3 regions of the Shewanella scandinavica genome follow, and region 2 is predicted to be linked to each of the others. Evidence: predicted binding sites of a transcription regulator. Region 2 holds the regulator's gene; each other region holds the start of a gene.
The links. Region 2 encodes sigma-54, which starts transcription at its own class of promoters, with help from an activator protein. Its sites were predicted from a motif close to GTTGGCACGNNNNTNGNNT; they were not measured.

Region 1 (9,969 bases), on a different contig from region 2:
CTTAGGTTCAGTTCAAGGCCATAAACAGCTCGAGGCCGACCATTGGTATTTCCCGTGTCATTTCAAGGGCGACCAAGTGATGGCGGGGTCATTAATGGCTGAAGGTTGTGGACAATTACTGCAATTCTTTATGCTGCATATTGGTATGCACCTAGGTGTAAAAGACGGGCGTTTCCAACCGCTCGAAAACGCATCACAAAAAGTGCGCTGTCGCGGTCAAGTGTTGCCGCAATCTGGCCTGCTCACCTATCGCATGGAAATCACCGAAATAGGCATGAGCCCGCGCCCCTATGCTAAAGCGAATATCGATATTCTGCTCAATGGCAAAGTGGTGGTGGATTTCCAAAACCTTGGGGTGATGATCAAAGAAGAAGCCGAATGCACCCGCTACCTTGCGGATAATGATGCCAGCACAGCTGATAATACGACTAAAAATGCTGCCAAAAATGCTGCTTCGGCTGCAACGCTGGTTTCAACAACACCTGCATCGTTCGCCGCGCCGTTGATGGCGCAACTGCCAGATTTAACTGCGCCAACCAACAAAGGCGTAGTGCCGCTTAAGCATGTGCCTGCGCCAGTCGCGCCAGCGGATTCAAAGTACGCCAACCGCGTGCCCGACACCCTGCCGTTCACGCCGTACCACATGTTCGAATTTGCCACTGGCGACATCGAAAACTGCTTCGGCGCTGATTTCAGCATCTATCGCGGCCTTATTCCACCGCGCACGCCTTGCGGTGATTTGCAGTTAACCACCCGCGTCATTGCGATTGACGGCAAACGCGGCGAGCTGAAAAAGCCCTCTTCATGTATCGCTGAATACGAAGTGCCCGCAAACGCTTGGTATTACGATAAAAACAGCCATCACGCCGTGATGCCCTATTCTGTGCTGATGGAGATATCACTGCAGCCAAACGGCTTTATCTCAGGCTATATGGGCACCACCTTGGGCTTCCCCGGCCAAGAGCTGTTTTTCCGTAACTTAGACGGTAGCGGTAAGTTGCTGCGCCACGTGGATTTACGCGGCAAAACAATCGTAAACGACTCACGTTTGTTATCGACTGTGATTGCCGGCAGCAACATCATCCAGAATTTTAGCTTCGAGCTAAGTTGTGATGGCGAGCCTTTCTACCAAGGTAAAGCGGTATTTGGTTACTTCAAGGGCGATGCGCTGAAAAACCAACTCGGCATAGACAACGGCAAGATCACACAGCCTTGGCATGTGCAAAATGACATAGCCGCCGATAGCCAAATCAATCTGTTAGATAAACAGCATCGCAGCTTTAATGCGCCAGAAGGTCAGCCGCATTACCGTTTAGCGGGCGGTCAGCTTAACTTTATCGACAAGGCTGAAATCGTGAAAGCCGGCGGTAAAGCGGGCCTTGGCTATTTATACGCCGAGCGCACCATTGACCCGAGTGATTGGTTCTTCCAATTCCATTTCCATCAAGATCCGGTAATGCCAGGCTCATTAGGGGTTGAAGCGATTATCGAGCTGATGCAAACCTATGCGATTGACCAAGATCTTGGTGCGGGCTTTAAGAGTCCAAAATTCGGCCAGATTTTATCGGATATCAAATGGAAGTATCGTGGCCAAATTAACCCATTAAACAAGCAGATGTCGCTGGATGTACACATTACCAGCGTGACTGACGATAATGGCAAACGCATCATTATGGGCGATGCCAACTTGAGTAAAGATGGTCTGCGGATTTATGAAGTTAAAGATATCGCCATCTGTATTGAAGAAGCCTAGCGAGTTTACGCTTTTAGAAAGACGCTAATCTCGAATAACAAATAACGAATAACAAATAATTGCGCCACCTTGGCTATCCACATCACCAAGGCGGCACAAATAACATGAGAACACCTATGACTAGCCATACTCTAGATCAATTCAATAGCAATAACGAAAAACTCAGCCCTTGGCCGTGGCAAGTCAACGATGCCGCGCTGAGCTTTGATATCGACTCATTAGGCAAAAAACTCAAAGATTTAAGCCAAGCCTGTTACTTAGTGAATCACAGTGAAAAAGGCTTAGGCATAGCGCAAACAGCCGAAGTAACCACAAGCGACAGCCAAGCGCCACTAGGCTCACACCCTGTCAGCGCCTTTGCCCCTGCCCTTGGCACCCAAAGTTTAGGCGACAGTAATTTTCGCCGCGTCCACGGCGTTAAATACGCTTACTACGCCGGCGCTATGGCAAACGGTATTGCCTCGGAAGAACTGGTTATCGCCCTTGGCCAAGCGGGCATTTTGTGCTCATTTGGCGCGGCGGGGTTAATTCCATCGCGCGTTGAAGCGGCCATTACCCGCATTCAAGCAGCGCTGCCCAATGGCCCCTACGCCTTTAACTTAATTCACAGCCCAAGCGAGCCCGCATTAGAGCGCGGCAGCGTTGAGCTGTTTTTAAAACATAAAGTGCGCACGGTCGAAGCCTCGGCATTTTTAGGTTTAACACCGCAAATCGTCTATTACCGCGCAGCAGGTTTGAGCCGCGACGCACATGGCGAGATAGTCATTGGCAACAAAGTCATCGCAAAAATCAGCCGCACCGAAGTCGCGACTAAGTTTATGGAGCCGGCGCCTGCCAAAATCCTCCAGCAATTAGTGAGTGATGGTCTTATCAGCCAAGACCAAATGGCAATGGCATTACTGGTGCCAATGGCGGATGACATCACGGCCGAAGCCGACTCAGGTGGCCATACCGACAATCGTCCACTGGTCACGCTATTGCCGACGATTTTGGCGCTCAAAGATGAAATCCAAGCTAAGTATCAATATAAAACCCCCATCCGTGTGGGCGCAGGCGGCGGCGTCGGCACACCCGATGCAGCATTAGCCACCTTCAACATGGGTGCGGCCTTTATCGTCACAGGTTCAATCAACCAAGCCTGCGTCGAAGCGGGCGCCAGCGAACACACCCGTAAGTTACTCGCCACCACAGAAATGGCTGATGTGACTATGGCGCCTGCCGCCGATATGTTCGAAATGGGCGTGAAATTACAAGTAGTTAAGCGCGGTACTCTGTTTCCAATGCGCGCCAATAAGCTTTATGAAATTTATACCCGTTACGATTCAATTGATGCCATCCCCGCGGACGAGCGTAAAAAGCTCGAAGAGCAAGTGTTTCGCGCATCACTCGATGACATTTGGGCGGGCACAGTCGCCCACTTTAACGAACGTGACCCTAAGCAAATCGAGCGTGCACTGGATAACCCCAAACGTAAGATGGCGCTGATTTTCCGCTGGTATTTGGGTCTGTCGAGCCGCTGGTCGAACACAGGTGAAGTCGGCCGCGAAATGGATTACCAAATTTGGGCAGGCCCTGCGCTCGGGGCATTTAATGCGTGGGCAAAAGGCAGTTATTTAGATGACTATAAAGCCCGTAATGCGGTCGATTTAGCCAAACATTTAATGGTGGGCGCGGCGTATCAATCCCGCATTAACTTGCTGTTATCCCAAGGGGTTAGCATTCCAGTTAGCCTGCAACGCTGGAAACCGCTAAATCGTTTTTAACCCCTAACGGACTATCGAGACATCAAGTAGGGACTCAACTCCCTACTTGATGCAGTCTTCTTCACTACCTCGTTAAATCGAAGCCGCCGACCTTATTACCAATCTAATCCCTTGAGTTATTGGCTCTGTTTGTGCCAATGCCGCTAAGCACTGGCGCTCCAGTGGTACGCCGTAAACCCATCCTTGGGGGCTCAACGGAAAAGTCCCTTTTCCGATGGCCACTGCCGCGACAATGCACGCCTGCAACCAATCGAATACATGCTGCCTAATTTAAGAATGGACTGCGAGGCAAACTTTGATAGGACATATCCCTTCCCCAAAAATCTACATACCACATGATTTGTGAATAAAGTTTTTTGTCATTCAAAAGTATCGTTTTGTGCATTATTTCAAATAATACTTTCAATCAAGTCTTAATATTCAATATCTTATAAACAATTCGCCAAACAAAATACGTAGTAATACAGATGCATACTTTCTACCCAGAATGATATTTACTATCGTGCAAAGCTCCTTATAAATCATTAATTTGCGAGTCACCTCGCCAAGTAATTGAAGGTAAGATTATGCGCATTATATAAGTGTAAAATATCTATGAGCATAGAAGGTCAAGGTTCAGTTGACTCCATTGGAATAGATCAAGAAGGTGTCGTGGTGCTAACCCTCTCAGATCATTTGGAATGGGATGACGGGCATCTATTTCTACACAGGAAAAGATTAATACCGACTTGGCTTTCTTGGAGTCTGGTGAAATATTTGAAACCAATCCAGATTCAAAGGGTAAAGAATTTAAAATTAATATTCTATGCAAGTATGAGCCTACTGCTTCTGCAATGTGGTTCATATCACAATGCACAGATATCATTAATCAAGCGGGGTTCGGTTTGGTTATGAGGTGAACACTTAACAAGGCCTAGCATTGCGTCTTTCAAACTTAACATTTGCTCGCTGTTGGCGGCGTTAAACAACTTGGCGGGCCACTGTCGTAACTTTGACGTAAGGTTGTCATAACTAAAATCAAGATTTTCGGATGATGATTAGCCTTTAGCAATCATTATTAGGAACTAGAAAATGGAACAGATGATAAACAAAGACTTAGTTAAGAAGCTTCGAAACGAACGTTCTTGGTCACAAGATCAACTTGCCACAATCTCAGGACTGAGCATTCGTACTATTCAGAGAATAGAAAGCGAAGGCACAAGCTCTTTAGAATCAAAAAGAGCGTTAGCGGCAGCTTTTGATATTAACGTTAGCAATCTAGATATTAATACCACCGCAGCTGGCACTTTGGCATCCATTCATCGTGGTCATAAGTTTGGGTTAGCGGGTGCCACTCTGGGTCTTTTAAGCGCCTATATTGGAATATCTATATCTTTTGCCTCAGGGCATATTACGTCGGGTGAAGCAGGAATATATTATGGAGGTCTTGGTGCGTTCTATGGTATTTGCTGTGCCGTCATTGCCGTACTTTCTAAAAGATATCATACAAATGCTGCTTTATAGGACGCTCTCAGCAGTTGCTGGCGGTGGTAGTTAATGCGCAAGTGCTGACCTTACCGCAAATTATTGTCTCTTTCTCAGCCTAGTTATCAACATCTTCATCTAAGCCGATACTCAAATGGTATCGGTTTTTTTTGCTGTGCTCCTCTATTTTCTGACTGCAACTCTTACCGAAGCTTAGGTAAAAATTGCCTGTACTACGTTTAGTACATTCGCGCCCACTTAAAACTAATCAATTAAATTTCATTTAAAATCAATAAACTAATTAAAATATGCAAAGTTGGCATTATGTTCGCAATCTAGAAATAACCATTAGCCGTTACCTTACAAATGACACAAACGGTCATGCGAAGGATTAAGACAAGGGCAGGAGGTTATTATGTTAGGTTGGACATTAGTATTTCTAGTTGTCGCTGTTATTGCCGGACTGTTTGGATTTACGGGTATCGCTGGCGCGGCAGCGGGAATCGCAAAAATTATTTTCTTCTTATTTATTGTGTTACTCGTGATTTCACTGCTGATTAATGCCCTCAAGGGCAAGTCACCACGACTTTAATTATTTTTTAGAAAGGAGATGTATATGAAACCATTTACTCTGATGACAAGCGCTTCACTGGCATTATTACTCGCCCTCGGTTTAACCGCTTGTAGCGATAACAAAGCCGAGGACGCGGGTGAAAAAATTGATGAAGTGATGACTGATACAGGTAATGCCATCGAAGATGCCTGTGAAGAAGTCAAAGAAGGTGTTAAAGCTAAAGATACTAAGTGCTAAACAAACCTCATTTTAGGGTGGCAATAGACTCGTCTACTGCCACCCTTTTGAGTTAGCACCTAATTTAAACTTGAGTTAACACCTGGTTTCAACGACGCGATTCACCGATTTAGTCAGCCGTTTAACATGCAGCGGTTAAATCAAAAATACAGCATTGGAGGGCGCGTATGCTAAGCAAAATCCACATCAAATATTTCTACTTAGCAGGTGCCGTACTGCTAGCCTATTTTGCGGTAACGGGCACGTCTCCCCTGCTCACCTTTATTTGGGCTTGGACGAGCCTGTCGCTATTTTTAGTCGGTTCAGCCTACTGGTTTAATCTCGCCAGCATCTTTAGAAAGCGCCAAGATGGCACTATCCCTTGGTATATTCGCTGGGGCTTTATTCCGTTTCTATTGGGTAGCCGGCTGTATAACCATTGGGCGAGAAAACGCGACTCTGTGCCGTCGATGCAAAAGATAGATGAGCAGTTGTATCTCGGCTGCCGATTATTTTCTGCGGATCTGGAGAAAATCAAAGCCAATAAGATCACCGCAATTCTTGATGTGACCGCCGAATTTGATGGCTTAGATTGGTCGCAGTTTGAAGATCATATCGAGTATTTAAACATTCCCATCCTCGACCATAGCGTGCCGACCAGCGCCCAGCTCAATCAAGCCGTTAACTGGTTGCATCGCCAAGTACGCGCCAATAAACAGGTGCTGATCCACTGTGCTATGGGGCGTGGCCGTTCAGTACTGGTGCTCGCCGCCTATTTAGTCTGTAAAGATAAACAGCGCAACTTCTCCGAAGTATTGCAACAGATTAAGCAAGTCCGCAAAACCGCGGGCTTAAACAAATGGCAATTACGCGCCCTTGAGCACATGCTCAAGCAAGGCAAAATCAACATCCATAAAGTGGCGTGGATTATCGCCAACCCAGTCTCCGGCGGCGGAAAATGGCAACAATATGGCGAGCAAATCCAAGACGAACTAAAAGCCTATTTTGACCTAACGTTAAAACTCACCAGCGAAAATATCAGCGCAAACACCTTCGCCAAAAAAGCCCGCAATAACGGCGCAGATATCATTATTGCCTGTGGCGGCGATGGCACAGTGACAGAGGTGGCATCGGAAATAGTGAACACCGACATCGCCTTAGGGATCATTCCCCTAGGCACGACTAACGCCCTCAGCCACGCGCTATTTGGTTTAGGCAGTAAGCTCATTCCTGTATCTCAGGCGCTGGACAATATTATCCAAGGGCATTACCAAGCCATAGATACGGCTCGTTGTAATGAACAATTAGTCTTGTTACTTGTGGGGATTGGCTTTGAACAGCAGATGATTGAATCAGCCAACCGTGAACGTAAAAATGCCCTCGGCCAGTTTGCCTACCTCGATGGTTTATGGCGCGCCGTCAATGCCGATGTCACTTTAACCATACAGCTCAGCTTAGATGATGCCGAGCCCACAACATTGACCACCCATAGCCTTATTGTTGCCAATGCAGCCCCGTTTACCAGCGTATTAGCACAGGGCGATGGCGAGCCAAACATGACAGATGGCCTGCTCGATATTACCTGGCTAGATGCCGGCAGAGAGCCGACAGACAAGCTCCTTAGCCTAGCAGAATTAGCCATTGCTGGATGGGTAAAGGAAGGTAATAAAGACACGCATTCAAAGCTACCTGGTACGCCATCTAGCGCAACCAAGGTCCACCACGCCCATGCGAAAAAAGTGCGTATTAGTAGTGAGCCCAAATGTAAATATGTGATTGATGGCGAAATTTTTGAGCCCGCGGATCTCACCATTGAAGTTCAACCCGCATCTCTCAAGGTATTTGTGCCTTATCAAGAATCGACTGAAAATGCTATCGACCCAAAAATCATATAAATGACACTATCGCGATGTTTATTAAGATAAAAACAACAAGCGCAATAAGCACTCGCATAAAATTAAATTCACTCACTTTGGGGTGGGATTTTTGAGGACTATTGCTAAAATCCTGAAACTTACAGCCTATCGCTTGCGCGCATTGCTGCAAAACTTGCTGTAATTCCTGCTTGTCAGTGCTGTTAGCCAATTTCAGTTGACTCCCTTTAGGCTGCTGCACTTGTAAATAAGCGAGATAGTGATCTACCGTATCTTCCGCTTGGCGGTTACGGTCGAGCTGGTGCCAATGGGTTGTTTGTAGCAGATAGAGTTGCACAGCATTAATATCTGAAAAGGCATAGGCGCGCCAACGCCACAATCCAGGCAACTTCCCATTGAAGACACCTTTACCGAGCCACAATTGCTGTCGCTCGGTATCTAACCAAGATTGTTGCCGAACTAACGCTAGCGGCAGTACAGGGAACAACAGAAAAAATGCCACCCAACCAAGCACAAGCCGTAACACGGGCTCGGGTTGTAACCAGGCCGCCCTCGCACAAAGCAATCCAAGCACTAACAAGGCAATGGCAAAAAACCACAGTATAGGTCGGTACTGGGTACTCAACGCCTTGAGATAAAGCGCACTCTTAGGAGGTTGATTAAGTGTCACTGAACTTGTTCCTTGTTCCAAAAATTATCTCACCATCCCAAATTGACCTGTGCTAGTAACAATATGAGGCATTGATAGTTTACACAATCAACACCTAACTTATTTTTAGATCCTTTCGAGTTAAACCAACGACTGACATCAATGGAGATAACAGTTGCGATATCGCTCATACTGTAACGAAAAGCTGCAACTTTGCAGTTGCAGCTAAGGTGTTATTGACCCGCAGCGGTATCCTCACCAGTCCAGAGTCGCATGATGCGATAAGGTGGTTTGGCTGTTTCAGCTTCGCCATTAAAGGCTTTTGCTTTATGCAATTGATTCACTGAAATATATAACCAGCCCGTTTCACCAAATTGCACACTATCGGGAAAATCCAGCAATGGAGAACTGACCACTGTTGATAGCGTACCTTTGTTATCTAGCATAGATATGGCATTGTGGTTCAAATTGGTGAAGTAATGATTACCTTGTTTGGACGTTGCAGCGCCATCTGACACAGGCTTAGCTCCGACTAATTTTACAGTCGCGATAATTTTATCATTATTGCCTGTTTGTAAAGCCGCAGTCGATAACTGATACCAGTGAGTGCCATTCATTGCACCATAATAGAGTGTACTTCCATCGGCAGATAAACTGATGGGATTGACCGCGACACTAGCAACCTTGCCATTAAACAATGTTGTTTTGTTATCTATGTTCATTACTGCATCCGCTTCGGCCTGCAGCGAGCTATGACCTGAAAAACGTACGGTATGACCATCGTCGATACGCACTGCTAAGAGGCCTGGGTTGGCGATATCGGCTAAATAAATCCAACCTTTTTGTGAATCGACAACCAGATCCTGCATAAAGCTGCCTTTGGGCGCGAGTGCTTGTGGTAGGACAATTTGTTTATATAGACTGCCATCCTTAATGTTGAATCCCCAAATCCTCGTCTGACCTAATTCTAACCCCATATCTGCGGTCCAGAGGTGTCCAGCTTTGTCCTGAGCAATCCCTAATAAGGTATCAAATTGAGTCATATTGGCAGTCGAAGCTTTCTGCAAATCCATTGAAGGCCAAGCTTTGTAAGCATTGGTTTCACGATTAACTTCAATCAGTTGTATACCTGACGGCGTATCAAGTGGATGTACCGTGGCAAAAATCCGACCTTGTGCAGTGACGCTGACATTGCCAGGTCGTATTGGCAATTCAGCGACTGTTTCAAGACTTCCTACCGCTGGGGTAGCGTTTACAAAACTACTGGCAGTCAAAGAAAGCCATAATGCTGTAGTAAATAAGTGTTTCATATTCTATCTCCGCTTTTCTGTTTAAGGGCTGTAGAATAGGAGTTATTATTTACAAAAAAAATAGTGCAAAAATCGGTTCTGTTTCAATATTAATTTGATAATCAGCACTATTCCGCCGTCGGCTCACCCGCTTCGACTTGTTGCTCGTACTTGCTGAGCTTGTTGTAGAGGGTTTTTACACTGATCCCCAGTTGCTCGGCAGTGTCAGTTTTATTGCCTTGAGTGGTTTCTAATGCTTGATAAATGGCGATTTTTTCTAAGTCTTCTAAACGCATGCCCTGCGGAATAACCACTTGGTCATCGGCAGATGCCCCCATTTCACTCGCCTGTGGCAGTTGTAAGTGACTGGGTAAAATCTCTTGATCT
Region 2 (9,969 bases):
GTTTTAACGCACTTTATGCCGTGTTGGTTATTTTTAACTTAGTCCACTAGGTCCGCAAATAACCGCCTTGCCTAAAGTGCGTTAAACTCCCGCTGAATCCTGCATCTTCAGGTTGTTTGGGTATATACTGCCAGCCTTGTGGCAATCCCTAGGTCATTCGTATTACCTAGTGTGAAGTGATATTTCGTGCCCTTTGAGCAGTATTCACAATCATCAATCATATAAAGAGGTTATAAATGATGAAGTGTTTTCAGGCAGTGCAATCTAAACCATCCCTGTTAGCCATAGTGGTATTGACGACCGCGCTAGTTGCATCGGGTTGTACAACAATCAATCCCTATTCAAACGAACAACAAACCGCTAAAGCGACCAGTGGTGCATTGATTGGTGCCGTCGCAGGGGCTGCCATTGGCGTAGTCTCTTCGAGCAAAAGCGACCGCGGTAAAGGTGCCTTAATTGGTGCTGCATCAGGCGCTGCAGTCGGCGGTGGTATTGGTTATTACATGGATGTGCAAGAGACCAAATTACGTCAACAACTCGCTTCAACGGGCGTGAGTGTGACCCGTAGCGGCGATAACATCATTTTGAACATGCCTAATGAAGTCACCTTCGGCGTAGATCAAACCGAGTTAAGCGACGGCGCTAAACGCGTGCTGAACTCAGTGGCGGTTGTGGCCAAGGAATACAGCAAAACACAGCTTAACGTATTAGGTTATACCGATAGCAGTGGCTCAGACTCTTACAATTTACGTCTGTCACAAGTACGTGCGGGTGAAGTGGGTAATTACTTGATGAGCAAAGGCGTCGCCTCTGCCCGTGTAAAATCAAAAGGCATGGGGGAAGCGAGTCCTATCGCATCAAATGCAAATGCAAACGGCCGCGCACAAAACCGCCGTGTTGAGATTGTATTAACGCCGACGGGTCAGTAGGCAAGTGAAGCATTCTAGTTTTACAAAAGTCGCCTGAGGGCGACTTTTTTGTTTCTGTGTTAGGCATATTTAGCGGTAAGTGCCTCGCAGATTTAAGCTAGACAATTTGTCCTCTCTAACCTGTGTTTTGGGTGATCTACACCACAATCACATCACAGCGGTTTGCCTTGGGATGAGTTCAGCTTGATCCCTTTACCGATTTCACGTTCTGTATGGGGATAAGTCACAAGAATGACTTTTAGCGCCCAGAGGAGAATATGACTATGATAAGCAAACACCTGTTAGTCGCCTTGAGTTTAAGCCCTGTCATCATGGTGGCTGCTGCACAAGGAATGCCGATGAAAGCCGAAGTGACCACAGGAGCGGCGCCGATAGAGCTGCGCGCCGCAGGCAGTTTAAAGACTGCGATGAAAGATATTATTGCCGCTTATCAAGCCGAGTCGCAAACGAGTGTTGCGGCACAATATGCGCCATCAGGTTTATTGCTAAAACGCATTCAAGAGGGTGAAAAAGTCGATATTTTTGCCTCGGCGAATATGAAACATCCGCAGGCGTTAGTGGATGCGGGTCAGGGGAAAGCGGTGCAAATGTTTGCCCGTAATCAACTCTGCGCGGTTGCCCAAGATAATGTCCAAGTGACGAGCGCAACGCTACTCGATACCTTGTTAGATCCTAAGGTCAAAGTTGGCACTTCAACCCCGAAAGCCGATCCGGCGGGGGACTATGCCTGGGCCGTTTTTGCTAAGGCAGAAGCGGTAAAACCCAATGCGAAAGCCGCGTTAGAGACCAAGGCATTGCAACTGACGGGAGGCCCTGAGAGTGCTAAACCGCCTAAAGATCGCAATCCCTATGGCTGGGTGATGGAAAACAAACAAGCGGATATCTTTTTAACCTACTGCACTAATGCTGTGCTGGCTAAACAAGAAGTGCCGAGTCTACAAATCATTGACTTACCGCAGGAACTCGCCGTGGGGGCCGACTATGGTTTATTGGTTTTGCAGGGCGCCAATGATGCCGCTAAGCCGTTAGCTGAGTTTATTCTATCGGCAAAAGGCCAAGCGATTCTGAGTCGTTATGGTTTTCAACCTCCGGCAAAATAGCCTTATTTAGTTTTCCAGCGAGATAAAAAAACGGCATCCTTTTTGGTGCCGTTTTTGTTATCAACTCAAACTGTAAAAGCGTTAAAGAATTAGTGCGTTAGTGCATCAGGTAGAGCGTGGCTAATCCGAGGAAGGCGAACAGACCAACCACGTCAGTGACTGTGGTGAGCACCATGCCGCCCGCGAGGGCAGGATCGATTTTAAGGCGTTTTAAAATCAATGGAATACTCGCACCTGCAAGACCTGCCACTGTCATGTTGATCAGCATGGCGCTACCAATTAAGCCCGCCAGTGCCATATCATCCTTCCACAGCAACACGGCAATAAACACCAAAATTGACCACATTAAGCCATTGAGAAAGCCAATCGATAATTCTTTACCAATAAGCCAACGGGCGTTGCTTTGGCCGATATGGCCTAAAGCAATACCACGGATCACGAGCGCTAAGGTTTGATTACCGGCCACACCGCCCATGCTAGGGACAATTGTCATCAAGATAGCGATAGTGGCAAATTGCTCGATAGTGCCTTCAAACATATTGCTGACAGAGGAGGCGAGCAGTGCAGCGAACAAGTTAATCGTGAGCCAGAGTGAGCGACGTAGGGTACTTTTTAGCACTGGGCCAAACGTATCCTCGTCATCATCCATCCCCGCCATCCCCATCATGGAATGCTCGGCGTCTTCGCGGATAACATCGACCACGTCATCGATTGTGATCCGTCCTAGCAGCTTGCCATCGCTGTCAACGACGGGAGCTGATACCCAGTCATTGCGTTCGAATTTCTGCGCCACTTCACTGTCGGACATGCTCACAGGAATACTTTGGATATCGGGGTCCATGATGTTGCGAATTGTGGTGCTTGGCGCGCAAGTCAGTAGATCTGCCAGCCTGACACCGCCGAGCACTTTGTCCTGTTTATCGACGACATATAAGGTATCTGTGGTGTCTGGCAGGTTGCCCCTTTGGCGAAGATAGCGCAGCACCACATCGATATTTACATCGGGTCTTAGAGTAACGGTATCTGTGTTCATCAAGCTGCCGGCGGTCTCATCGGGATAGGATAAGGCCTGTTCTACCCGCTGGCGGTTTTGTTCTGTCATCGACTGCAGCACTTGCTTGTAAACGGCATCGGGAAGACTACGTAGAATATAGGCCAGATCGTCGGTGTCCATACTCGCCGTCGCTTTCGCAACTCGCTCAGGACTCATGCTGCGGATCAGCGGATCTTTGAGTTCCTCGCTTAACTCGTCGAGTATGTCGCCTATTTGTTCTTGATCGATAAGCTGCCACAGCACTTGTCTGGCGCTGGGTGGTGAGGATTCTAAGATCAGCGCGATATCTGAGGCGGCCATTTTTTGCAGCATGTTACGTACGTGTACAAACATGCCACTGCTAAGCGCTTGGTTTAACTGGTCGAGACTATGTCCGGTGTGAGCGTTTTCTGAATTATCTACGGGCATTTGTCCTCCATAGTTGTCTGCCACTGTGCGGCAAATTGGTTCGAGAGTGCGCTACTTGGCGCAGGGCTGAGACTTAGCGGTGACTTCGCGATAGCTATGCTTCAGTCACAGATAGAGCGCTCTGGCATAGGTCATGCGTTTTACGCATAGATTAAGGCGGCTAAGACTAAGGTGAGTCAGCGGTAATGCTCGCTAGTGTAATCGCCTATGGTTCGTGTCGTCGAGCGACAAATGTGTCGCCAAGCTTTTGAAACGAGATGTGAACTGCACAAATACGCAGTGCTAAGTGTGATGTGTACTAATCTGAGTGTCTGTGTGGAACGCTGAGTATGAAATGAAACTAACAGGCTTCGTCAAACTTAGCATCGATCAAGGCACAAATGGCATCCAGAGCGGGCTCAGCATCTGGACCTTCGGCGATAAGCTTAATGGTTTTACCCATGCCAGTCTCAAGCATCAATAAGCCAAGCACGCTGGCGGCCGATGCCTGTTTATCGCCTTGTATTAAGGTGATGGTCGCATCAAACTCGGATGCCAGTACCACCAACTTAGTGGCGGCACGGGCATGTAATCCCAGTTTGTTACAGATGGTGATCTGACGTTCAAGCTTTGGCATTATTCAGCTCTCGATGGCGGGCATAAACTTTATGTTTACCGTTACTAAAGCGTTTAGCCAATTGCTCTGCGACGTAAACCGATCTGTGTTGTCCACCCGTGCAGCCAATCGCTACAGTTAAATAACTGCGATTGTTGCGCTCGAGATGCGGCAGCCAAGTTTCCAGTAAATTCTCGATTTGCCAGATGAACTTATTCACGAGTGGTTGACGATTTAAGAATTCAGCCACGGGTTCATCTAAGCCAGTCAATGGACGTAGCGCCAGCTCCCAGTGTGGGTTAGGCAGAAAGCGTACATCAAACATAAAGTCGGCTTCAGTTGGCATACCGTGCTTAAAGCCAAAGGACTCGAAGTTGATCACTAACTCTTTATCGACGCTGCCGAGCAGAATTTGTCTCACTTGATCGCTTAAATCATAGATATTCAGATTCGACGTATCTATGTAGTGATCGACCAGTTTTGACATAGGCTCGAGCAGTTTCCCTTCCAGCTTTATCGCTTCTTGCAAAGAGACTTGGCTCTTCGACAAAGGATGCAAACGGCGGGTCTCGCTGTAACGCTTAAGCAGAATTTTATCGCTGGAATTGAGGAAGAAGCTGGTTAACTCAGTATCAGGAGGCAGGCTCGCGAGTTGCTTCACTAAGACTTTATCCTGCTCAGGCATGTTACGCACGTCGACACTGATGGCGACGAGATCGTTACTGCCTTTGAGTTGCTCAAGCAAAGTGCCGATTAAGGGCAAGGGAAGGTTATCGACACAATAATAGCCGAGATCTTCGAGTACCCTTAGGGCGACAGATTTGCCTGAGCCTGAGCGGCCCGACACTATGACCAGTTTCATCCAGTGATTACCTGATAGAGTTCCGTTTCATCATGCGTCTTGCGTAATTGCTTTAATATTTGCTTGTCGCTCAGCTTTTCGGCCATGCAAGACAAGGTACTTAAGTGCTGCTGACATTGGTCTGCAGGCACCAGTAGTGCAAATAAAATATCAACAGGTTGCTTATCGATAGCATCGAATGCTATCGGCTCTTCACACTTAATGAGTATGGCAATGGGCTGCTCTATATCGGTTAATCGACCATGTGGAATGGCGATGCCGTTCCCTATACCTGTGCTCCCCATCTTTTCGCGCGCCACTAGGCTTTCGAATATCTCTTGAGATGAGAGGGTCGGGTACTGGGCAGCGACTAAGTCGCTGATGAGTTCCAGTACCTTTTTCTTGCTGCCCGGAGTGGCGCAGGTAGTGCACTCCGGCCGCAGTATGGTACAAAGTTCCATTATTAGTGTTTTGTTAACTTCTCTTTGTGTTTAATAACCTGACGATCAAGCTTGTCAATCAGGGCGTCTATAGCGGCATACATGTCAGCATGCTCTGAAGTTGCAAAAACTTCACCACCGATAAGATTTATTCTCGCTTCGGCAATCTGTTGCATTTTCTCGACATTGAGCACAACGTGCACATTATTGATCTGTTCGAAATGGCGTTCAAGTTTTGAAAACTTTTCTTCTACATATGCGCGTAACGATTCGGTAATTTCGACATGGTGTCCACTCAGGTTTATTTGCATAGAAACGTCCTCCGATATCCACTGTAGGTTATAAACTTTTACGCTGATTAGAAGGCGGAATGAGCATAGCCTCTCGGTACTTCGCAATGGTTCTGCGGGCTACGTTGATCCCTTGTTCTGCCAGAAGTTGTGCCATCTTACTGTCGCTTAATGGTTTTTTCTGGTTTTCCGCTGCAACCAGTTTCTTAATGAAGGCTCTGATTGCTGTGGATGAGCACTCCCCACCATCGTCAGTTCCGACGTGGCTAGAGAAGAAGTATTTTAGTTCAAAAAGTCCCTTAGGGGTATGCATGTATTTTTGGGTGGTCACCCGTGAGATGGTGGACTCATGCATTTCTACCGCTTCGGCAATATCGTTAAGCACCATAGGTTTCATGGCTTCTTCACCGTATTCGAAGAAACCTTGCTGATATTGCACTATGCAATTCGCAACTTTAAGTAAAGTGTCGTTACGGCTTTCTAGGCTTTTGATAAACCATTTAGCCTCTTGCAGATGGCCACGAATAAATTGGCTATCTGCTTGGTTTTTAGTACTGCGCGCCATCGATGCATAGTGTTGATTTACATTGATTTTTGGCATGCAGTCTGGGTTAAGTTCAACCACCCAGCGGCCATTCTTCTTCGACACAGACACATCTGGGATGACGTATTCGTCATCGTTGGGCGTAATCAATAAACCTGGGCGGGGATTGAGGGTTTGGATAAGCGCGATGCCGTCCCTTAACTCATCCTCTTTTAATTTAGTCTTACGCATCAACAATCTAAAATCGCGCGCGGCGATCAGATCTAAATGATCTTTGATCAACATGCGGGCATTTTCGAGGTGTAGAGTGTCAGCGGCGAAATGCGACAGTTGGATCAGCAGGCACTCGCTTAAATCGCGGGCGGCAACACCAATGGGATCAAAATGTTGAATGCGCTTGAGTACGGCTTCGACTTCGTCAAGCTCAACTTCAGGATTGCCCATCGCTTCGAGAATTTCTTCAGTGCTTTGGGTGAGATAGCCCTGATCGTCAATGGCATCAATAATGGCGGTGGCAATGGCTAAATCAGTTTCAGAAAACGGTGTGAGGTTTTTTTGCCATTCTAAGTGCTCATACAAGCCTTCACTGGTCTCACCTTGGAAGGGCATATCATCTTCACGACTGCCGCCGGGGCCAGAATTAGGGGAGGCGGTGAACACTTCATCCCATGTGGTGTCCATGGGGAGTTCGTCGGGCATGGACTCTTTCGTGAGCGACTCTGCCGTGTCTATGGTGGAGCTGTCTTTTTCTGGCGGCAGGGTGCTAGATTCACTGAAATCCGTATCGGATAGCGTTTGGTTTACAGGGTCTTTAGTGGCGTCGAATTGATCCTCTTCCAGCTCGAGAAGGGGATTAGAATCTAAGGCTTGCTGGATCTCTTGCTGCAGTTCTAATGACGACAGTTGCAACAGACGTATGGCCTGTTGTAATTGTGGCGTCATGGTTAACTGTTGACCCAGTTTGAGCTGGAGTGACGCTTTCATGTTACCGCTGATCCCTACGTTATTATTGTTGGATGAGGTCGCTTGTTATCATCTTGAGTGGAGTCCAATGGTGGCATAAATTACCTGCATTGGCTCCGCTTGATTAACTATAGCCTGAATTGTTCACCTAAGTACACAGCCCTAACTTGCTGATTGTCTAAGATCTCTGCGGGTGTTCCTTCGGCAATCAAGTTTCCGTGACTCACGATATAGGCATGTTCACACACATCTAATGTCTCACGGACATTGTGGTCTGTGATCAACACGCCAAGGCCACGACTTTTGAGCTGTTCGATAATCTTTTTAATGTCGATAACCGAAATCGGATCGACACCAGCAAAGGGTTCATCGAGCAAAATGAACTTAGGATTTGCTGCTAACGCCCGCGCAATTTCGACACGGCGACGTTCACCGCCCGACAATGACATGCCTTGGCTGTCACGGATGTGGGTGATGTGGAACTCTTCAAGCAGATGTTCTAGCTCTTCTTCCCTTTGCTCTTTTTTTAATTCTTTACGCGTTTGCAGCACGGCCATGATGTTGTCATGGACGGTCAGTTTACGGAAGATACTGGCTTCCTGTGGCAAGTAACCTATGCCTTTGCGGGCGCGCAGGTGCATAGGATCTGCGGTTAAATCATCATCGTCGATAAAAATGTGGCCTTTATCGCTTTTAACCAGACCGACGACCATGTAAAAGGTGGTAGTTTTACCCGCGCCGTTCGGGCCGAGTAGGCCAACGACCTGACCGGTTTTTACCGTCAGACTGACGTCTTTAACCACTTGGCGACTCTTGTAACTCTTCGCCAGATTTTGTGCTCTTAGGGTGATTTGGGTCATTTAGAGTCCTGCTTTTTCACAGGTTTATCTGCTGGCGCGTCTGGTTTGGCATCATCTTGATAGCTTTCTGGCTGAATAATCGTGATCACGCGATCGTCACCACTGCCGGTACTCTCGGCAATTAATTTTTGCTGGATGATGTTGTAGCGGATCAAATTACCCGTCACTTGGCTGCCTGCTTGATCTAACGAGGCTAGACCTTTAAGTGTCAGGGTGCGGCTCGCCATATCGTAACGAATTTCTTTCGCGCTCGCCGAGGCTGGACGGCCATCGTCTAATACTTGGCTGTACGTCGCAGGGTTGCCAGTGGCCACTAAAATTTTGCTATTTTCACCTTCGGCAGAAAATGCACGCAGTTGATCTGCATGGATTTTAATCGAACCTTGGGTGACTTCAACCGGACCAAAGAAGATGATCTGGTTGTTCTTGATATCTGCCGTTTGGCTCACAGCCTTGATTTTGACTTCCTGTTTCAGGTCGTCGACTTTAGCAAAGGCGCTCATGCTCATTATTAGCATTAGGCTGGCAAGTAATACGTTATTTTGCTTCATATGTTCCTACTACCTGACTGGTCAATTGCACTTCTTGCGCGTTGAGGTCGGCATAAAGGCCTTGGCCTTGAATATTAAAATCTTTCCCTGTGACGTAAATGGTGCGGTCAGAGGTCATTATCATCGTATTGAGATCGAGTTCCAGATAACTGGTGGACAAGGTCTGGATCGGTTCTTCTGGGCTAATGGCATCAATAATAACATTGTTTTCTAATACAACCTTGCCCGTTTCCTTGTTTAGCTTGCCCTGATCTGCTCTGAGTTGCCATTGTGCTTTACCTTGGTCTGGATAAACAAGATAAACAGGTTGAGTAAAGTAAGTTTGATTCGTTGAATCATAATGTTCCATGTGTTTCGCCGTCACACGGCTATTGACTAGCCCTTGTTCATTGAACTCAACACTGCGCAGATCTTCAACGATGAAATCTGGGGTATTTTGATCTTTTACTCTGTTATCGGTATCACCGCTGTGTTTGTTCTGCACTTGCCAATAAAGCACTAATGCCGTTCCAAAAAAAGCGATAATCGCGAGTGTCACACGACTCATATACTCATTCCATGGGCCGAAGTGAATTTATTTTGACTGAGTAGCAATAGATCTGTGAGTTCACGCAAGGCACCGTGGCCGCCATTGAGCGTAGTCACAAAGTGGGCGTGCTGACGAACATAGGGATGACCATCGGCTACGCTGACTGCTAAACCGACGACATTCATTACTGGTAGATCGACAATGTCATCACCGATATACGCCACTTCTTCTGGGGTAACGCCATAGAGTGCGAGCAATGCTTCATAGGGCTCGAACTTATTGTCTACGCCTTGGTAGATATGGGTTACGCCAAGCGCCGTCATACGGTTTTCAACGATTTTGGATTGACGTCCAGTAATCACCGCAAGATTAAAACCGCTGGTGAGTATCGAGCGCACGCCATAGCCGTCGCGGGTGTGGAAGGCTTTTAGCTCTTCGCCGCTATTGCTTAGGTAAATACGACCGTCGGAAAACACCCCGTCGACGTCACAGATCAACAGTTTAATCTTTTGCGCGCGTTGCCACACATCATCACTGATTGGGCCGTAAAATCCTTGCTGTGGCATTAAATGACTCCTGCTTTAACCATGTCTAGCATGTTAAGAGCGCCGATTGGATGGCGGTCTTTATCGATAACAATTAATCCGTTGATGTTTTTTGAGTCCATCACTTGCAGAGCTTGGGCGGCCAACACACCGTCGGTGATGGTCACGCAGTTACGGGTCATCACATCGGCGATGGGCGTAGTACGTAGATTCACTTCGGCATCGATAACGCGGCGTAAATCACCATCGGTGAAGATACCAACCAGCTTGCGCTGATCATCGATAATCGCCGTCATGCCTAAGCCTTTTTTGGAGATTTC
Region 3 (9,969 bases), on a different contig from region 2:
CGAAAAAGACGACATAAAATGGTTACAAAAAATGACAATCGCTATCGTTAAAAAATAACTATAAGTGATTTAACACGTTAGTTACTGCGAAGGTTGATCAACCTCTATGTATAGCTCACGCTGCTGGTAATGGTATGGCCGATAGTTATGCTCCCCACAGGTAAAATAGCGATAGGGCTTCATCACAGTAATACAACCTAAGGGTAAAGCCTGCAGAATTTGGATCTGCTGTTGACGACGAAGCGACTCCTGCCACTCAAAATCCTTGAGCACTTGATCACGCACAGCAAAGGCATCGACAGGCTCACTCGAGCGGTTAACTATGATTTCCCCTGCTAAGGCAGATACTGATATCAAGCCAGCAATAACGATAAGGCTGAGTCGCGTAAATTGACCGACAGCTGTGGCATGTAAGCTCATAGTTCACCCCTCTGTTCGTGCAGTAAATACTGTAGGTAAATAGTGTAGGTAAATCATGCTGTAAGGTAATGCACGGCAGCCTGCTTAAGCCCCACTCTAAACCGCCTTGAGCTTAACCCATGACCAAGCCCCATAAAAAAGCAGAGCCTAAGCTCTGCTTTACTATCCCTCGATCCACGCTAGGCATCAAGTTGAATCACCATTCATTCGCCAGTTTACTTAACCAGCATTTTTAACCGTAACAAACTCTGGGTAAGCATCGATACCACAATCAGACGCATCCATACCATTGTATTCTTCTTCCTCAGTCACACGGATCCCCATGGTTTTCTTAATCGCATACCAAACCACAAAGGATGAACAGAATACCCAAGTAAAGATGAAGGCTGCACCGGTCAACTGCCCAGTAATGGTCGCATCAGCGTTGGATAATGGCACACACATTAACCCAAGGAAACCCGCCACGCCGTGTACTGAAATCGCGCCCACAGGATCGTCGATCTTAATGCGATCTAAGCCCACAATAGAGAACACCACTAAACCACCAGCAACCACACCTATCACGCCCGCCATTAACAGTGAAGGTGATAGCGGATCTGCCGTAATCGCCACTAAACCCGCCAGAATACCGTTGAGTATCATGGTTAAATCCGCTTTACCCCAAATCATCTTACATACGATAAGCGCAGAGATAGCACCAAATGCAGCCGCAGTATTAGTATTAACGAACACTTTTGCCACTGAGCTCGCATTCGCCGCATCCGACACCATTAATTGCGAGCCACCGTTGAAGCCAAACCAGCCCATCCACAGAATAAACATACCTAAGGTTGCCATTGGCAAGTTAGATCCTGGGATAGGATTCACTTGACCGTTAGGGCCATATTTTCCCTTACGTGCACCGAGCAATAATACCCCCGCAATCGCTGCAGTCGCACCAGTCATGTGCACAATACCGCTACCCGCAAAGTCCACAAAGCCCAGTTTAGAGATAAAACCTTGGCCCCAAGTCCAATACCCTTCTACCGGATAGATAACCGCTGTCATCACCACAGAGAAGAACAGGAAAGCCCATAACTTCATCCGTTCCGCCACAGCGCCAGAGACAATTGACATCGCCGTTGCCACAAACACCACTTGGAAGAAGAAGTCAGATTCTAATGCATGGCTCGCATCTGATGATTGAGAACCGATTAAGGTACCAATCGATGGCAACCAACCCCCTTCAGTGTTATCCACATACATAATGTTGTAGCCAACCAGCAGATACATCACACAGGCAATCGCGTACAACACCACGTTCTTCGTTAAAATTTCAGTGGTATTTTTAGAGCGAACTAAACCTGCTTCTAACATGGCGAATCCCGCCGCCATCCACATAACTAACGCACCAGAAATCAAAAAGTAAAAGGTATCGAGTGCAAAGCGTAGTTCAGTGACTGTGCCGCCTAATTTTGTTAATTCTTCCATTGTCAGCCCCTTATAGCGCTTCTGTATCGAGTTCACCCGTACGGATACGGATAGCTTGTTCTAAGTCGACGACGAAGATCTTACCGTCGCCAATTTTCCCCGTATGGGCCGCAGTGGTAATGGCCTCAATCAACATGTCGAGATTTTCAGCCTTAGTGGCAATTTCTAGTTTTACTTTTGGCAAAAAATCCACCTGATACTCGGCGCCACGATACAACTCTGTGTGCCCTTTTTGACGGCCAAAACCTTTAACTTCGGTCACCGTCATGCCTTCAATACCTATTCCGGCGATAGCTTCACGGACATCATCCAACTTAAATGGCTTGATGATAGCGCTGACTAGTTTCATCCTGACCTCCAAAAAAACGCGATTGTTATTAACTTGTATCAAAGGTAATTCAATCATTAGGCCAATAATTTAACCTACTGATTATTTTAAACTTTAACTAAAAAAGGTTATTTTCAAAGGTTAAAAATGCACCATAATCGAGCACTAACTGGTGCAACGCACTCTTTTAGTGAGCAGTTTAAGTGCAGCAGCTATTCGACCTTAGGCCTATTGGTAACAAGGTTAAATTGGGGTCTACTGGGTGAAGCGTAAATCGAGATGAAATCTGAGCATCACAGCACAAGCTCTTAGACAAAAGCGAAGATCATCACTAAGACAATCATCAAGCGCAGAAGGAAGGCCCGATGTTAAAACCCGAAGAATGTGTTCTCGTTATCGTCGATGTGCAGGGAAAACTTGCACAAATCATGGATAACAGTGACAAGCTGCACCAACAACTACAGACCTTAATCCAAGGTGCACAATTATTTGAAATACCCATACTGTGGTTAGAACAGCTACCCGATAAACTCGGAGCAACCAGTCCTGAGCTTCAAACCTTGCTGGAGAAAACCGGCTCCCCTATTGCAAAGCAACATTTTAGCGGCTGGCACTGTGAAGATTTTGCGCAGGCACTCACTAAGACGGATCGCAAACACGTCATACTGGCGGGCATTGAGACCCATGTGTGTGTTTATCAAACCTGTTGTGACCTTATAGAACAGCAATATTTAGTGCATCTCGTCGCAGATGGCGTCTCGTCACGCAGTGCCGATAATAAACAACTGGGTATTCAGATGATGACGGCCAGAGGCGCCTTATTAACTAACGTGGAATCGCTATTATTTGAATTACAACATCAAGCCCAAGGCGAGCGCTTTAGGGCATTATTAAAACTGATAAAATAGCAATTCACTCCTTGGCTCTAATGAAGTAAACAGCCCTTGGTTCAGGCATGACGTTGACATTCACTCCCATAAAAAAGCCCTCGCTGAGTCAGCGAGGGCTTTTGCTTACATGAGGGGTTAGCTCAGGTTAAAAACAATTTGTTAAACACTATTTATAAGTGGCTTCGCGTTTTTTCGCTTCTTCATCCCACTTAGGTAACATGTCTTTCTTAAATGCTTCTTTCTCTGCATTCATTTTTTCCATGTCCATACCTAAAGCGGCTTGTGCCTTGGCTTTAGTAGAAATATCTGGGATCGCGACAGGATCTGTGATGCCTTTTTTCGCTAACAATTGCGCTAATTTAACCCGCGCATCTGCCGCTTTATCTACCGCTGTGCCTAGGATACGTAAGACTTCTTCAGGGGCATGCGCAGCAGCGCCGTGTGAAGCAATCGCATAGTCCCAACGCCATTGTGAATGACGGATATCGGTTAGAATTGGCTTCATTTCCGCTTCAGTTGCACCGGCTTTCCAAGCGGCTGCGGCTTCAAAGTGCGCTTTCACTAGTTGCGCTTCGGCGCGGCCTTTTAGCTCTTTCACTTTAGCTTTACGTTCGTTGGTCAAGCCGACTAAGAACTCTTTACTTTGGCTGTGGCACGTCGCGCAGGTTTCTTCAAAACGATCAAATGGGTTACCCACCTTATGATCTGTGTACTTACGGCCCTTGTCGTTGGTCACTTTTGGCATGTGACAATCAACACAGCTCACATCATTCTTACCATGAACACCGAGTTTCCAAGTTTCATAACCAGGGTGCTGCGCTTTTAACATAGGGGTTTTAGACAGCGCATGCGTCCAGTCGGAGAACTCAATACCGTCGTAATAGGTTTCCATTTGCTCAACGGTTGTGCCCATATCCCAAGGGAATTTAACGAAACCTTTTCTGCCTTCTTTTTTCTCGAAATAGTATTCAACGTGACACTGACCGCAGACCATAGATTGCTTGTCTTTTTTAGACGCTTTGGCAAACGGTGTACCTAATGCTTCCATACCACGTTCAGCAAAGGGGCGAGAGATACGCAGTTTAGGCGTGCCTTTCTCATGGCAGTCGCCGCAGCCTATAGTATTGACGACTTCTGGGCCGCCCTTGGCCCATTTACCTTTAAAGTAACCATCTTCGCCTTGCTCTTCAATTAAGCGAGGTACATCAGGGCTCTTACAGCTCCAACAAGCCATAGGCATTGGACCATCTTCCGCGTTGGCTGGTGCGCCAGTTCGCAGAGTGTTACGCACATCCGTAATGGCATACATGTGGCCACGTGGTGCGTTGTAATCTTTCGCAAAACCATAACCTGCCCACAGCACGACTAAGCTCGGGTCCGAGGCTAACACATCGGTATTCTCAGTGCTTTTATCTGTGTCATGCCAGCTAGCGTATTGATTAGCAAATTTGTCTTTATAAACTTCGTTGCGAGGCTCAGTTTTATCACTCGCCATTGCGCCCGCCGCCATGAAGCTGGCGGCAACCAGTGCACTTAGTGCAAAGGACTTACCTGTCATCTTCTTCATCATCTCATCTCCGTGTTGCATTATTGTTGTAAATCACGACATCTCCATGGTCAAACTTAGTGACTTAATCCCGCTAAACATATACCTCTTAGGGGGTATCTAGGTCGAAGTTTGCGCTAGATCAAAATGTAAAGGTGTTGTTGTTCACACTTCTATACTTTTGTTAATGTATTACATTATTTTCTAATGTAAAAACCACTGCAAAGTGCCATAACAGCGGCCATTAAAATGAATAGCGGATTAATGAAACGAGGCAGTCTAACCTCAAAAATCTTAGGATTAATGTTAGTACTCATTCTGCTTTCTAGCAGTTTATCGACCTTTGCTATCATCAATTTGTCTTACAGCTTGGGCGACGCTAAGGCGATTAACGCCTCGGGTTCTTTGCGGATGCAAAGCTATCGATTGATGTTTTACGCCAACTCTGGCAGTGATGCTGCGCTCGATAAAATCATCGAATTCGAAAACACCCTCTATTCCGATACCTTAAAGCCTTCAGATAGTTGGTTTAGTCCACGTAAGATTGCCGATCAATATCAGCTCGTGATCGATAAATGGCTGGTGATGAAATACTACATAGAGCAAGAAAACTCCCGCGACTATGTGGCGTCACTTAAGGACTTTGTCGACACCATAGATTTACTGGTATTGGAGATGGAGCACCACGCCGCCTTTAAACTCAGGCTCCTCGCCGCCAGCCAAATATTAGGCTTAAGCGTCATGCTCATTATCGCCTTTGTGGCGGTGCGTTTTACTAAGAAGAAAGTGGTAATCCCACTGCAAAAGCTTATGGAATCGGCGAATACTATTTCTAAAGGCAATTTTGAAATCGAAATGCCCGAAACCGAATATATCGAACTCACAGCGCTCACCCATGCCCTGCAAAAAACCGCCAAGGAACTCGCTATGCTTTATGGCGATTTAGAGTCGCAGGTGGCAGAGAAAACCTTAGCACTCACTCGGGCCAACAATGAGCTGGCATTTTTATACGATAACTTACTGACATTAAACGCAAATAAGCTCGATTACAAAGCGCTCAAAGCGGCACTAAATCAGTTAAAAGGCTATGAGTCACTCGACTACCTTAGGCTCATTATCCAGTATCCAGAGCAAGAGCTTGAAGTGATTGAGGCCGATGGCGGCTGGCCAGATATGACTCAAGAGAGTACCCGTTTCCCACTGCAATTTGAGCAGGCTAATTTAGGCTATTTAGAGTTAATTGCCGACCAAACACCGAATATCGCGCTATTTAATAATTTCGCGATTATGCTGACTCGCTCAATTGTGATCCACAACGCCACTGAGCAAAGGCAGCAACTGGCGCTGATGGAGGAACGCGGCGTGATCGCACGGGAATTACACGACTCCTTAGGTCAAGTGCTGTCCTTCCTTAAAATCCAAATTAGCTTATTACGCAAAAACTTAGATTGCAGTTGCCGCAGCCCGCTCGTTGAGGCTCAATTAACCGAAATCAATGAAGGCGTGAGCACTGCCTATGTGCAGCTCAGGGAATTGCTGTCGACCTTTAGACTCACGATTAAAGAACCCGATCTAAAAAGTGCCTTAGAGACTATGCTCGAGCAGCTCAGAACCAAGACGAGTATCAAGATCACCTTAGACTATAAACTTGCACCACAATGGCTAGAGGCAAAGCAGCATATTCACATACTGCAGATCACTCGGGAAGCGACCTTAAACGCCATCAAACATGCTGAGGCCAGCCTCATCAATATCCATTGTTATAAGGATGACGAGGGCATGGTCAATATCAATGTTTGCGATAACGGCATAGGTATTGGACATTTAAAAGAACGAGATCAACACTTTGGCATAGGGATTATGCATGAGCGAGCCAGCAAACTTTCAGGTAAAGTCATATTTAGCGACAACGAGATAAGCAGATTTAAACCTGCTACGGCAACCACGATTGAGCAAGGATGCAACGAACAAGACGATACACTCAAGCCTAACCATTCATTCAACCTTGCGCAGCACAGCAAAGGTTCAAGTGGCACTCGAGTGACGCTTATTTTCCCCTCTCAACAGGAGCCTTCAAATGGGTAAACCTTATTCCGTACTTGTGGTCGACGACCATCCCCTCTTACGCAAAGGCATCTGCCAGCTCATTGCCTCAGATCCAGACTTCAGCCTTTTTGGCGAAGCCGGAGGCGGTTTAGATGCATTAACCGCCGTCGCCACCGATGAGCCCGACATCATCTTGCTCGATCTGAATATGAAAGGCATGACAGGCCTAGATACGCTCAATGCCATGCGCCAAGAGGGCGTCACCTCGCGCATAGTGATACTCACAGTTTCCGATGCCAAACAAGATGTGATCCGCTTACTACGCGCCGGTGCCGACGGCTATTTGCTCAAAGATACTGAGCCCGATTTACTGCTCGAAAAACTCAAAAATGCCATGCTTGGCCACAGAGTTATCAGCGATGAAGTGGAGGAATACCTCTACGAGCTAAAAGATGCGACCGATGAGCAAGAATGGATTTCGAGCCTGACGCCAAGGGAGTTGCAAATTCTAGAGCAACTGGCGGAAGGCTTAAGTAATCGGATGATTTCAGAGCATTTACACATTAGTGAAGGCACTGTCAAAGTGCATGTGAAAAACCTACTGCGTAAAGCCAATGCCAAGTCGAGAACCGAAATGGCGGTGCGCTACCTTAATCAGTAATACCTGAGTTTAGCGAGGTATAGCGCAAACAATAAAGGCAATCATATGATTGCCTTTATGTTTTTATCGAACAGAATTTGAATGGACGATTACAGACCTTTCTCGATAAATGTCTGCCAACTCAGTAACGCCAGCTCAAAATCCTCTAAGCCACAATAGGCTTCAGATTCAGCATCATAGAGTGACATCGCCTCTTCTAATTCATACTCTTGCTCGAAACCTAACGTATTCGCAAACACCCGCGCCTGCTCACGCTCTAACTCTAAGGTGAAATCATTACCGACGAGACGCCATGCACCTCGTTTATCGGTTTGAATTTCTTTAATCATGTCTAACACTTGCTGAATTTTGGCTAACTCAGGCCCCAATTCTTCTGTAAACCATTGCCCCAGCACTTCATGATCCATGCTAAAGCTGGCCAGAAAAGTGCCGGTTAAACTGTTACGCCGAAATTCGTATTCCATTTTATTGTCTCTTTGCTCTAAGCCTACTAATGCTAATTTTAACCTATCCTTGCCGAAGTTGCTCGCCCCACGCAGCACAGCCGATTTAATACCAATCGTACAAAATATCTGTTCATTCAGCCGGAGTTCAAGGCTCTTTAGCCAAGGCGAAGGCTTGAAGGCATAGTGGTGCTCTGTCGAAAGCCTTAAACGCAGTATAAAGCGCGTTGCCATGCCGTTAACATCAGCCGCCCTTCGGGAGCCTCACAGGCATCCCACTCCCGTGTTGCATTGGCTTAAAAGGGAATAACCATTCCTGCCTTGGATTGAAATACCTGTGAGGCTCTGAACTGATTAGATATTTAATGTGATTGGTATAACTCTATTGGCGTTGGTCTCATATCCGTTAAGCACAAGTACTGACTTCATTTTCATGGCAAAATCAGTTAGCTTGTTTGTATGATTTTGAAAGTTATATGGAATGCGATATGCACGAAGGATTTATCTACAGTTTAGTGCTAAGCGGCGCCCAAGCGGGTTCCACCTTAAGCTTGGAACAGATCGAAAAATGGGATCCGCAGGATGGTCTACTCTGGTTGCACCTTCGCTATCGCAATAAAAAGGCGCGCCACTGGATACTCAATAGCGGCCTGCCGAAGGTCGAGAGTGATGCCCTACTCGCCCAAGATACTCGCCCCCGCGCCGTTATCGCCGGCGAAGGCATATTGCTCGCGTTACGCGGCGTCAACCTCAACCCCAATTCAGCTCCCGAAGACATGGTGGCCGTGCGTATTTATGCCGATAAACAGCGAATCATATCCACCTGCGATCGCGAGTTACAGTCGGTCAAAGATGTCGCCGAGCTGATCCTTGAGGGCAATGGGCCTGCAACTACGGGCGACTTTATCGTCGCTGTCTGCGAGCGACTCACTAACCGTAAAGTCGAGTTCATCGATAAGTTAGAAGAACAACTCTCTGATTTAGAAGAGCTCGTTGTCTCGGGCAATGTAAAAGACTTACGCACAGATATCGCCGAACTACGCCGCCAAACTGTCGCCATTCGCCGCTATTTAGCGCCCCAGCGTGAAGCCTTTTCAAAAATGATTTCCGAGCAAGTTAGTCTGTTTAACGATTCAGAACGACTTAAACTCAGGGAAACAAACGATAAGCTTATCCGCACCATTGAAGATCTCGATGCCCTGCGCGACAGGGCAAATGTGACTCAGGAAGAATTACTCAGCCAACAATCGGAACAGCTCAATAAACGCTTATATTTCTTATCCTTAGTGTCGGCAATTTTCTTACCATTAGGCTTTTTAACCGGCTTACTCGGGGTCAATATTGGCGGCATACCGGGCGCCGACAACACTTGGGCCTTCGCCACCTTCTGCGGCATATTAATCTCACTCGTCGCCCTACAGATGGCACTGTTTTATCGATTTAAGTGGTTATAGCCTCCTTAAAAACAACAACGCCAATCGATTAGGATTGGCGTTGTTTTCGCTCATTCTTATAAGCTAAGTGATATAAGCGAATTGTTTTGATCCAATGCTTATACGCTAAGCCTTATGATCTAGGCTAGCTATTATGACATCGGCAACTCAAACACATGAGTCATGACTTTATAAAGCTCGGTCCCTTGGTGTACAGACGCCGAAGCAAAGTGCAAAATCGGCACGCAGTCTTGGGGTAAACTGACCGTCTTTAGTTCATCCGCCGTACCGTATAAATCCATACGCAGTAAATTTACTAAGGGCTGTCCCGCAGCCAGTGGTTCACCCACAGGCGCGCGGTATTCCACTAACCCTGAACTTGGTGCGTGATACTTTTTATAGTCTTTAAGGTAACAACCAAAGCGCTGCATTTTAGCGGGGTCAACGGTTTCAGCGATCACGCCGCGGTGGCTTAAATACGCCAAAATCCCTTGGGCATCAAGCAGTGCATCCTCAAGACAGACGCGCTCTTGGCTCGCCAATTCTAAGGTTAACGCCGACACAGCAACGGCTAGATCGCGCCCCTGCGCTTTTGCAAAATCACTTAATTGCCACCAAGGACAAAACGCTGCTTCATCCATGGCGCCACCAAAGGTATTGGGGATAACTAGCGTATAAGGGATCGACAAATACAGCGCAGCAGCTAAGTCATATTCCGGACAATACAAATGC

Region 1: a site for sigma-54 is predicted at 5,296-5,314, ahead of Q4Q50_RS05770 (DUF1328 domain-containing protein). Genes of this name have one in related genera too.
Region 3: a site for sigma-54 is predicted at 2,287-2,305, ahead of Q4Q50_RS04855 (P-II family nitrogen regulator). Genes of this name have one in related genera too.

Annotation. Positions count from the first base shown of each region.
Region 1 is NZ_JAUOES010000005.1:152,899-162,867, forward strand. Features, by position in the region: gene Q4Q50_RS05745 (hotdog fold thioesterase) at 1-1,753, shown strand, start outside; gene pfaD (eicosapentaenoate synthase subunit PfaD) at 1,870-3,516, shown strand; partial or broken gene Q4Q50_RS22425 (DUF6572 domain-containing protein) at 4,111-4,415, shown strand; gene Q4Q50_RS05765 (helix-turn-helix transcriptional regulator) at 4,588-5,019, shown strand; gene Q4Q50_RS05770 (DUF1328 domain-containing protein) at 5,396-5,572, shown strand; gene Q4Q50_RS05775 (hypothetical protein) at 5,597-5,791, shown strand; gene Q4Q50_RS05780 (diacylglycerol kinase family protein) at 5,959-7,665, shown strand; gene Q4Q50_RS05785 (hypothetical protein) at 7,658-8,314, opposite strand; gene Q4Q50_RS05790 (L-dopachrome tautomerase-related protein) at 8,527-9,603, opposite strand; gene Q4Q50_RS05795 (sigma-54 interaction domain-containing protein) at 9,711-9,969, opposite strand, start outside.
Region 2 is NZ_JAUOES010000018.1:1,358-11,326, forward strand. Features, by position in the region: gene Q4Q50_RS15020 (YiaD family glycine zipper/OmpA-like lipoprotein) at 240-929, shown strand; gene Q4Q50_RS15025 (hypothetical protein) at 1,082-1,207, opposite strand; gene Q4Q50_RS15030 (molybdate ABC transporter substrate-binding protein) at 1,193-2,029, shown strand; gene mgtE (magnesium transporter) at 2,127-3,491, opposite strand; gene Q4Q50_RS15040 (HPr family phosphocarrier protein) at 3,832-4,107, opposite strand; gene rapZ (RNase adapter RapZ) at 4,094-4,948, opposite strand; gene ptsN (PTS IIA-like nitrogen regulatory protein PtsN) at 4,945-5,388, opposite strand; gene hpf (ribosome hibernation promoting factor) at 5,391-5,678, opposite strand; gene Q4Q50_RS15060 (RNA polymerase factor sigma-54) at 5,707-7,185, opposite strand; gene lptB (LPS export ABC transporter ATP-binding protein) at 7,293-8,024, opposite strand; gene lptA (lipopolysaccharide transport periplasmic protein LptA) at 8,021-8,575, opposite strand; gene lptC (LPS export ABC transporter periplasmic protein LptC) at 8,562-9,122, opposite strand; gene kdsC (3-deoxy-manno-octulosonate-8-phosphatase KdsC) at 9,119-9,670, opposite strand; gene Q4Q50_RS15085 (KpsF/GutQ family sugar-phosphate isomerase) at 9,670-9,969, opposite strand, start outside.
Region 3 is NZ_JAUOES010000004.1:204,473-214,441, reverse strand. Features, by position in the region: gene Q4Q50_RS04865 (hypothetical protein) at 82-420, opposite strand; gene Q4Q50_RS04860 (ammonium transporter AmtB) at 640-1,890, opposite strand; gene Q4Q50_RS04855 (P-II family nitrogen regulator) at 1,901-2,239, opposite strand; gene Q4Q50_RS04850 (hydrolase) at 2,584-3,126, shown strand; gene nrfA (ammonia-forming nitrite reductase cytochrome c552 subunit) at 3,275-4,678, opposite strand; gene narQ (nitrate/nitrite two-component system sensor histidine kinase NarQ) at 4,904-6,739, shown strand; gene Q4Q50_RS04835 (response regulator) at 6,732-7,361, shown strand; gene Q4Q50_RS04830 (YacL family protein) at 7,451-7,825, opposite strand; partial or broken gene Q4Q50_RS22420 (YacL family protein) at 7,913-8,038, opposite strand; gene Q4Q50_RS04825 (zinc transporter ZntB) at 8,293-9,258, shown strand; gene Q4Q50_RS04820 (succinylglutamate desuccinylase/aspartoacylase family protein) at 9,390-9,969, opposite strand, start outside.